2 linked regions of the Arthrobacter sp. ERGS1:01 genome follow. The protein of the gene in region 1 interacts with the protein of each later gene in a pairwise test. Links are inferred from orthologs where the notes say so. Each region holds a gene or a part of one and is shown on either strand. Other genes may lie near its edges.

Evidence for each region.
Region 2: the proteins of ligA (region 1) and leuS interact in binary tests that used the Escherichia coli proteins (3 or more experiments, as listed by UniProt). The link is inferred for Arthrobacter sp. ERGS1:01 from one-to-one orthologs.

What each region holds. Positions count from the first base shown.
Region 1 is NZ_CP012479.1:598,423-603,097, reverse strand. What follows is about bases 881-3,883. They hold ligA (NAD-dependent DNA ligase LigA), read right to left. Parts: upstream 3,521-3,883; coding sequence 1,241-3,520; downstream 881-1,240. Other genes in these bases: AL755_RS06580 (FtsK/SpoIIIE domain-containing protein), read right to left, coding at 3,603-3,883; AL755_RS06590 (inositol monophosphatase family protein), read right to left, coding at 881-1,244. In the rest of the region: AL755_RS06595 (DMT family transporter), read right to left, coding at 1-259; more of AL755_RS06590, read right to left, coding at 405-880; more of AL755_RS06580, read right to left, coding at 3,884-4,675. UniProt on the Escherichia coli protein: DNA ligase that catalyzes the formation of phosphodiester linkages between 5'-phosphoryl and 3'-hydroxyl groups in double-stranded DNA using NAD as a coenzyme and as the energy source for the reaction.
Region 2 is NZ_CP012479.1:1,863,248-1,867,152, forward strand. The notes cover bases 837-3,905. They hold leuS (leucine--tRNA ligase), read right to left. Parts: upstream 3,589-3,905; coding sequence 1,084-3,588; downstream 837-1,083. Other genes in these bases: AL755_RS12300 (DegV family protein), read right to left, coding at 837-1,018. Also shown: more of AL755_RS12300, read right to left, coding at 1-836.

The DNA of each region.
Region 1 (4,675 bases):
GGAACGGGGCCACGCACAGTAGCACGGAGACGACTGCCAAATGCGCCCAGACAACCGGTTCGGAGGGCAGCTTCCTGCGGGTCACGAGGCAGACGACGGCGAGGGCCGCGGCGCCGGCACACAGCCGGCCCAGCACCACCTGTGCCGGCGACATTCCCTCCAGCCCGATCGCGATGAACAGGAAGCTGGCACCCCAGACGAAGGCCAGGATCACGAACTGCAGCAACGGCCAGTTGCCGGCCATTTTGGGGGTGGGCATGCGCAAAGTCCGTTTCCGTCGGTCAAATCCCGTTGCGGTGTTCCGCAGGGGCCAATCTTATAGACGAAAGAACCGGCCAAAACGTGAGGTCGAAGGTGCCGCGGTGATCGAGCCGGCCGAAATCAAACGGTCTCCATCGCACCGGTCACTCGGCCGGGGCGAAGCCGCCTTCCAGGCCGGGCACGCAGGCGCCGGTCCAGACGGAGAGGACCTCCTCACGGGTGGGCAGGCCGTTCATGGCCGAGCTCAAAACGGGCCGGTGGACCCAGGCTCCGGCCTCCTCGGCGATGAGCCCGCCGGCGGCAAAGTCATGTTCAAAGAGCCCGTACTCCAGGTACGCGTCCACGCCGCCCTCGGCCACGGCGCACAGTTCAAGGGCTGCCGAACCGAGCCGGCGGAAGTCGCCAAAGTGGTCCATGCGGGCATCCAGCTCCGACACCAGCCGGCGCCGCACGGCAGGCTCGTACGTCAATGCCGTCGACAGCAGGGTGCCGCCGCGGGCGTCCCTGGGGCCGGTGAGCTGCCGCACGGACTGCACGCCGTCGGCGCGGGTCTCGTCCAGCCAGGCGCCGCCGCCGCGGGAGGCAAAATAGGTGCGCCGCAGGGCCGGTGCGTCGACGACGCCGGCCAGCCAGTCGCCGTCGGGCCCCATCACGGCCACGGAGGTGCCGTAGTAGGCGATGTTGCGGATGAAGTTCATGGTGCCGTCCAGCGGGTCAAGGCTCCACCGGTACCCGGAGGGTTCGGCCGGGAGCGCCGGCGCCAGTTCCTCGCCCGTGATGACGTCGTGCGGGCGGGCGTCCTCGATCACGGCCCGGACGGCGCGCTCGGCGGCCACGTCGAACGCGGTGACCCAGTCGGCGTCGGAGGACTTCTCCGTGGCACCAAAGGCTGATGCGTCGCGGGCTGCCAGCACGGAGGCCCCGGCAGCGGCCGCGCGCAGCGCCACCTCCAACAATTCGTCCACGGTCACGTTCTGGCTCATGCGGGCTCCCCTTCGTCGATCGTTTCAATATCCGTTTCCGCGGCCGGGCCGTCCGCCAGCAGGCGCACGAACCCTTCCTCGTCCAGGACCTTCAAGCCCAGCGATTCGGCCTTGTCCAGCTTGGTGCCGGCGTTCTCCCCCGCCACCACGTAGGAGGTGTTCTTGGAGACCGAGCCCGAGGCCTTGCCGCCGCGGGTGATGATGGCCTCCTTGGCCTCGTCGCGGCTGAAGTTCGGCAGCGTGCCGGTCACCACGATCGTCAGGCCCTCCAGGGTGCGCGGGGTGGATTCGTCCACCTCGTCGGCCATGCGCACGCCGGCGGCCGCCCAGGCGTCCACGATGTCCCGGTGCCAGTCGACGCCGAACCATTCAATCAGGGCCTCGGCGATGATGGGGCCGACGCCGTCCACGCCGGCCAGCGCTTCTTCCGAGGCGGCCCGGATACCGTCCATGGACCCGAACGCCGTGGCCAGGGCCCGCGACGCCGTGGGGCCCACGTGCCGGATACTCAGTGCGACGAGGACGCGCCAGAGCGGCTGCGCCTTGGCTTTTTCGAGCTCCTCGTAAAGCTTTTCGGTGGTCTTGGTGGGCACCGAGGGTTTCTTGGCCGTGGCCTTCGTGTAAAAGTACGGCACCTGTTGGAAGCGGCCAGTGCCTTCACCCTTGCTGCGGATCTCGCGCCAGACCACCACCTCGGACAGGTCCAGTTCGGCGATGGTGAAGACGTCAGCCTCGCTGGTGAGCGGTCCGGGTCCGGCCGGGGCGATGACGCCGCCGTTCTCGGTAGGGTCGGGTCCAGGACCGGAGGTCAGGGCCGCCGCGGCCTCGTAGCCGAGCGCCTCGATGTCGAAGCCGCCGCGGCCGGCCAGGTGCGCCACGCGCTCGGTCAGCTGGATGGGGCAGGACTTGGCGTTGGGGCAGCGGATGTCAATGTCGCCCTCCTTGGCGGGCGCCAGTGTGGTGCCGCAGGACGGGCATTCGGCGGGCATGACGAATTCGCGCAGCTCAGCCTCCCGGCCCTCGCGCAGGGCCATGACGGGGCCCACGATTTCCGGGATGACGTCGCCGGCCTTGCGCAGCACCACGATGTCGCCGATCAGCACGCCCTTGGCCTTGACGACGTCCTGGTTGTGGAGGGTGGCCCGTTCCACGGTGGAGCCGGCCACCTTGACCGGTTCCATGATGCCGAATGGGGTCACCCGGCCCGTGCGTCCCACCTGGACCTTGATGTCCAGCAGTTTCGTGTGGACTTCCTCGGGCGGGTACTTGTAGGCGACCGCCCAGCGGGGCACGCGGGAGGTGTTGCCCAGGGCCCGCTGCGTGGCGAAGTCGTCCACCTTGACCACGATGCCGTCGATCTCGTGGATGAGGTCGTGGCGGTGCTCGCCGTAGTGGGCGATGAAGTCGAGCACCTCTTCGAGTGTGTCCAGGACCTTGTAGTACGGGCTGGTGGGCATGCCCCATTCGTGCAGCAGGGCGTAGGTCTCGGACTGGCTGGTGGTTTCAAGCCCCTCGCGGGCGCCGATGCCGTGCACGTACATACTCAGGGGGCGCTTGGCGGTCTCGGCCGGGTCCTTTTGGCGCAGCGAGCCGGCCGCCGAGTTGCGGGGGTTGGCGAACGGGGCCTTGCCGGCGGCCACCATTTTCTCGTTCAGGGCCGCGAAGTCCGCCGAGGCGATGAACACCTCTCCGCGGATCTCCACCTCGGCCGGGAAGTTGCTGCCATGCAGGCGCTGCGGGATGTCCTTGATGGTGGCCACGTTGTGCGTGATGTCCTCGCCCGTGGTGCCGTCGCCGCGCGTGGCCGCCCGCACCAGCACGCCGTCGCGGTAGAGCAGGTTCACGGCCAGGCCGTCGATCTTCAGCTCGGTGAGCCACTTCGGGGCCAGGCCGTGCTGCTTCTCCACCGACCCTTCGGCCTTGCGCAGCCAGGCCTCGAGTTCCTCGAGGGAGAACACGTCCTCCAGCGAGTACATGCGGCTCAAGTGGTCGACGGCGGCAAACGCCACCGACACGTCCCCGCCCACCACCTGGGTGGGTGAATCGTTCGTGACGAGCTCCGGGTGCAGCGCCTCGAGCTTCTCCAGATCGCTGTAGAGCGCGTCGAATTCGGCGTCGGAGGCCAGCGGGGCGTCGTCGTTGTAATAGGCGGCCCGGTATTTTTGGACCAGCTCCACCACTTCGGCGTACCGTTCGCGGTCGGCGTCCGCCGGGACGGGGCCCTCCGGAATGATGGTGTCGGGGTCGGGCTCGTTGGCATCTTGCTGGCTAGTCACGGTTCCATCTTGCCTTAAATGTCCCCGCGGCGCTCCCAAAAAGAAGGCGCGCCGCGGGTCTCGACAAGCTCGACCAGCGTGGTCAGCGTTCGTGGTCCATCGTGGTGGCGACCTGGAGCTTGAACGCCTTGCCGCGGCCCACGACGTAGCCGCGCCCGGGGATGAACTTGTTGTGGTGGATCCGGCCCAGCGGGGTGTTCATGAGGGTGTCGCCCTCGAGGTCGCCGGGGTTCATGAGGACGCCGCGGCGGCCGGCCTTGAACAGCCCCGAAAGGTTCCAGGCCCCGGCCCAGGTGGAGGATTCGGCCTCGCCCACCACGAAGTGCCCGCCCTTGACGGCGGACTTGATCAGCGTGACCAGGTCCATTTCCACCTCGGTGTCGGAGAATTCGGTGACGCCTTCGATGAAGATCGCGAGTTGGCCGCCGTCGGCCTCGGCCTCGCCGATGAGCCGGCGCAGTTCCGGCTCCACCTGCTGGTTGGTGGCGAACGATTCGTCCCAGACGGGCATGCCGGCCACGGCGGATTTCCGTGAGCCAAGGTAGATGCGCCGGGTGGCCGGCGTCGACCGTTTCAGCGCCTCGGCGAGGGTGACCAGGGCGGTGGTGCGGCCGGATCCCGGCGGGCCCGTGAGCATGAGCGCCCCGTGCGCGGCCAGGCCGGCGGGTTCGAGGTTGAAGTCGTCCACGCCGATCATGACGTGGCCGGGGGCTGCGGCGGGCAGCACGTTCAAGTCCAGCGACTCGGGCAGTGCGTCGATGCCGGGCGCGGTGGGCACGCCCTGGCGGAGCATGGCGTCGGCCAGTTTTTCCACGGCGCGCGCCTGCAGGGCCAGGTTCGCGTTGCCGCCGAAGATGGCCAGCTGGACCTCGCCGCCGTCGATCATGCCGCGGCCGGGCGGGGACGCGGCGTCAAGCACGTCGCGGGGCAGGCCGAGGTTGGAGTAGTCGTCCGTCACCGCCATGCGCAGCACCAGGGTCCGCTGCACGGAGGCGGCCAACGACGCCGGCAGCGACTTGGGGCTGTCCCCGGCAAGGACAAGGTGCACGCCCATGGGACGGCCGTCGGTGGCGATTTGCTGCAGCGTTTCGAACTGCGTCACGCCCACCCGGAACTCGTACAGCTCCCGGAAGGCGGACAGCCCGTCCACCATGA
Region 2 (3,905 bases), 1.3 Mb from region 1 along the record:
AGTGCGCGGGCCCCTTCTGTGGAGGAACCACTTGCGGAAGAACCGACAGTGGAGGAGCGGGCGTGTCCGCCACGACCACCACGAGTACGCCGAGTCCGGCGTGCGCGGCCAGGACTGCCGGCAGCCGGGTCAGGCTGGCACGCCCGAGCCCCGGGCAGTCCGACTGCAGGGCCTCACCCATGGCCCGGGCCTGGTCCTCGTTGCCGAAGTGGTGCAGGCTGACCAGGACCTGGCCCGGTGTCCGGGACGCAATTTCGTCGGCCGCCAATTTCTCCAGCCGGGCGACGGCCTTGGCCGCCGTGCGCACCTTCTCCAACGGCACCACGGCCCCGTCGCGGATGCCGAGCAGGGGCTTGATGTCCAGCATGGTGCCGACCCAGGATGACGCCAGCGAGATGCGTCCGCCGCGCCGCAACTGTTCAAGGCTGGGGACGTAGAAGTAGACCTTGGTCGCGGCTGCCGCCTCCGCAGCGGCGGCGATGACACCGTCCGCGGGCAGGCCGGCCGCCGTTGCAGCGACGGCGGCCTGGACTCCCCTGCCCTGGGCCATGCCCACGGTGCCCGAATCCACCACGTGAACGGGCAGCGGCGCCCGCCCGGCCGCCAGCCCGGCCGCCTCGAGGGTGCCCGAGAGCTTTCCGGAAATGTGGAAGGAGACTGCAGCATCGAATCCGGCGTCCGCGATTTCCCGGTACACCCGGTCGAACTGGCCCGGCGACGGCCGGGACGTCCGCACGGCGGCACCCGCGGCCAGGGCGAGGGACATGTGGGCCTCAAGTTCGGCGTCGTCGTCGGAAAAGACGTCCTCGCCAATGATGACCGGCATGGGAACAATCCACAGGCGGGCGCCCGGGGCGTTTTCCGCCACCCATTCCGGCGGCAGCGCCGCAGCGGAATCGGTCACGACGGCGATCCTCGGCGCCGGCGGCACACCAGGCCCGGAGGCGGCCGGCCGGGCACGCAGCCTGCCCATCTGTTGCCGCCACCACTGGCGCGAAACGCCCGTTGCCTCAGCCATGCCCACCCCTTCCCACAAAAAAGTGCCTCCCCGATCCCAACGGGGCCGGGGAGGCACCATGAATGCTAAGCCGGAACTATGTTGACCAGCTTAGGCGCCCGCACGATCACCGTGCGGATGTCGCGGCCGTCAAGTGCCCGCTGCACGGCCTCGGAGGCCATCGCCAACTCGCGCAGTGCGTCCTCGGTGATGTCCGGGGACACCTCCAGGCGGTCGCGGACCTTGCCCTGGATCTGCACGATCGCGGTGACGCTCTGTTCCACGAGCAGCGATTCGTCAACGGCCGGGAAGCCGGCGTTGGCGACCGATGCCGGGTGGCCCAGCGCGTTCCACATGTCCTCGGCCGTGTACGGGGCGAACAGGCTCAGCACGATCGCGACGGCCTCGGCGGCTTCGCGGACGGCGGGGTCCGCGGCGCCGGCGCCGGAGTCGATGACCTTGCGGGTGGCGTTGACCAGCTCCATGAGCTTGGCCACCACCACGTTGAACTTGTGCCCCTCCAGCAGCGACTTGGCGTCGTTGACGGTGCGGTGGGTCAGCGACCGCAGGGCGGCGTCGCCCGCGGCGGGGTCGGTGCCCGGCTCGCTGGCCACGTCGTTGCCCAGGCGCCAGGCGCGGGCCAGGAACTTCGCGGAGCCCGACGGCGAAACGTCCGCCCAGTCGACGTCGTCCTCCGGCGGGCCGGCAAAGACCATGGTGAGGCGCACGGCGTCAACACCGAACTTGTCCAGCTGCTGGCCCAGGTCCACGCCGTTGCCCAGCGACTTGCTCATGGCCTTGCCGCCGTTGAGCACCTGACCCTGGTTGAGCAGTGCGCTGAACGGCTCCGTGGCGTCCAGCATGCCCATGTCGTGGATGACCTTGGTGAAGAAGCGCGCGTACAGCAGGTGCAGGATCGCGTGCTCGACACCGCCGACGTACTGGCCCACGGGCATCCAGTCGTTGATCTTTTCGGGGTCGAAGGGGCCCTCGGTGTACTGCGGGGAGGCGAAGCGCAGGAAGTACCAGGAGGAGTCCACGAACGTGTCCATGGTGTCGGTGTCGCGCTTGGCGGCGCCGCCACACGTGGGGCAGTCCACATTGACCCAGTCCGCGGCCGCGGCCAGCGGGGAGGTGCCCTTCGGGGACAGGTCCTCGCCGCGCAGGTTGTCCGGCAGACGCACGGGCAGCTGGTCATCCGGCACCGGCACCTCGCCGCACTCGGCGCAGTGGATGATCGGGATGGGCGTGCCCCAGAAGCGCTGGCGGGACAGCAGCCAGTCGCGGAGGCGGAAGTTCACGAACTTCTTGCCCGTGCCCAGCTTTTCCAGGATTTCGATCGCGGCGGGGATGCCTTCGGCCTTGGACAGGCCGTTGAGCTCGCCGGAGTTGATCAGCGTGCCTTCGCCCGTGGTGGCGATGCCGGTGACGGCGGGGTCTTCCTCGCCGGTGTCCAGGACGGCGCGGACGGGCAGCCCGAAGGCCTTGGCGAAGTCGAGGTCGCGCTGGTCGTGCGCGGGGACGGCCATGATGGCGCCCGTGCCGTAGTCGGCCAGCACGTAATCGGCGGCCCAGACGGGCAACTTTTCGCCCGTGAGCGGGTTCACGGCATAACGGCCCGTGAAGACACCGCTCTTGGGACGTTCGGTGGACTGGCGCTCGATGTCGCTGAGCGCCTTGACCTGCTCACGGTAGTCGCTGAGCGCCTCGGCGTGTTCGGCCGTGACCAGGTCCAGGGCGAGGGGTGCGTCGGCGGCGACCACGAAGAACGTTGCGCCGTACAGCGTGTCGGGGCGGGTCGTGAAGACGGTCAGGTCCTGGGCGGGCTTGCCGTCGCCGGCTTCCTCGATCGCGAACGTGACGTGGGCGCCCTCGGAGCGGCCGATCCAGTTGCGCTGCATGGCGAGCACGCGGTCCGGCCAGTGGCCCTTCAGCGCGTCCATGTCATCGAGCAGGCGGTCCGCGTAATCGGTGATCTTGAAGTACCACTGGTTCAGCGACTTCTTCGTGACGATGGTGCCGCAGCGTTCGCAGGCGCCGTTGACGACCTGTTCGTTGGCCAGCACGGTCTGGTCCTTGGGGCACCAGTTGACCGGGGAGTTCTTGCGGTAGGACAGCCCGCGCTCGTAGAAGCGCTTGAACAGCCATTGCGTCCACCGGTAGTACTCGGGATCGGAGGTCTGCAGGCGGCGTGACCAGTCCACGGAGATGGCGTAGCGCTTGAACGACTCGGCCTGAGTGTCGATGTTGGTGTAGGTCCACTCGCTGGGGTGGGCGTTGCGCTTGATGGCGGCGTTCTCCGCGGGCAGGCCGAAGGAGTCCCAGCCGATCGGGTGCAGCACGTCGTAGCCGAGCTGGCGCCAGTAGCGGGAGACGACGTCGCCCATGGCAAAGGCCTCGGCGTGGCCCATGTGGAGGTCGCCGGAGGGGTACGGGAACATGTCAAGGACGTAGCGGCGTTCCTTGGAGCCGTCGTCAAGGGGCGTAAAGACCTTTAGTTCGTCCCAGATGGCCGGCCATTTGGCTTCCATCGCGGCGAAACTGTAGACGCCTTCTTCGCTGTTCTCTTCAGTCTGGGACTGCACGCTCACGTACCCTGCCTTTTCGTTCATCAATGGCTTCTTGCATAGTCAAGCTATTTACGCTGTCATGCTCTTTACACACAAAAGCCCTCGACTCAGCAAGGGGCGGCCGCAAAGGTATTTGCGGCTATCTAAGGAGGAGCTCGGTATGCATCTTTCTACTTTAGCGCACATACAAAACTAAGTTGCGAGGTCGACGGCGGCGTATCGGCGGGCACCGAATTCGGCGCCGGTTTTGCGCAGAACAGTGTTCTGCGCAAAACCGGCCGCGAGTTCTGCGCCGGACGGTCCACGGCAACCAAAGGCGAGAAGGCGGTCGGGCGCCC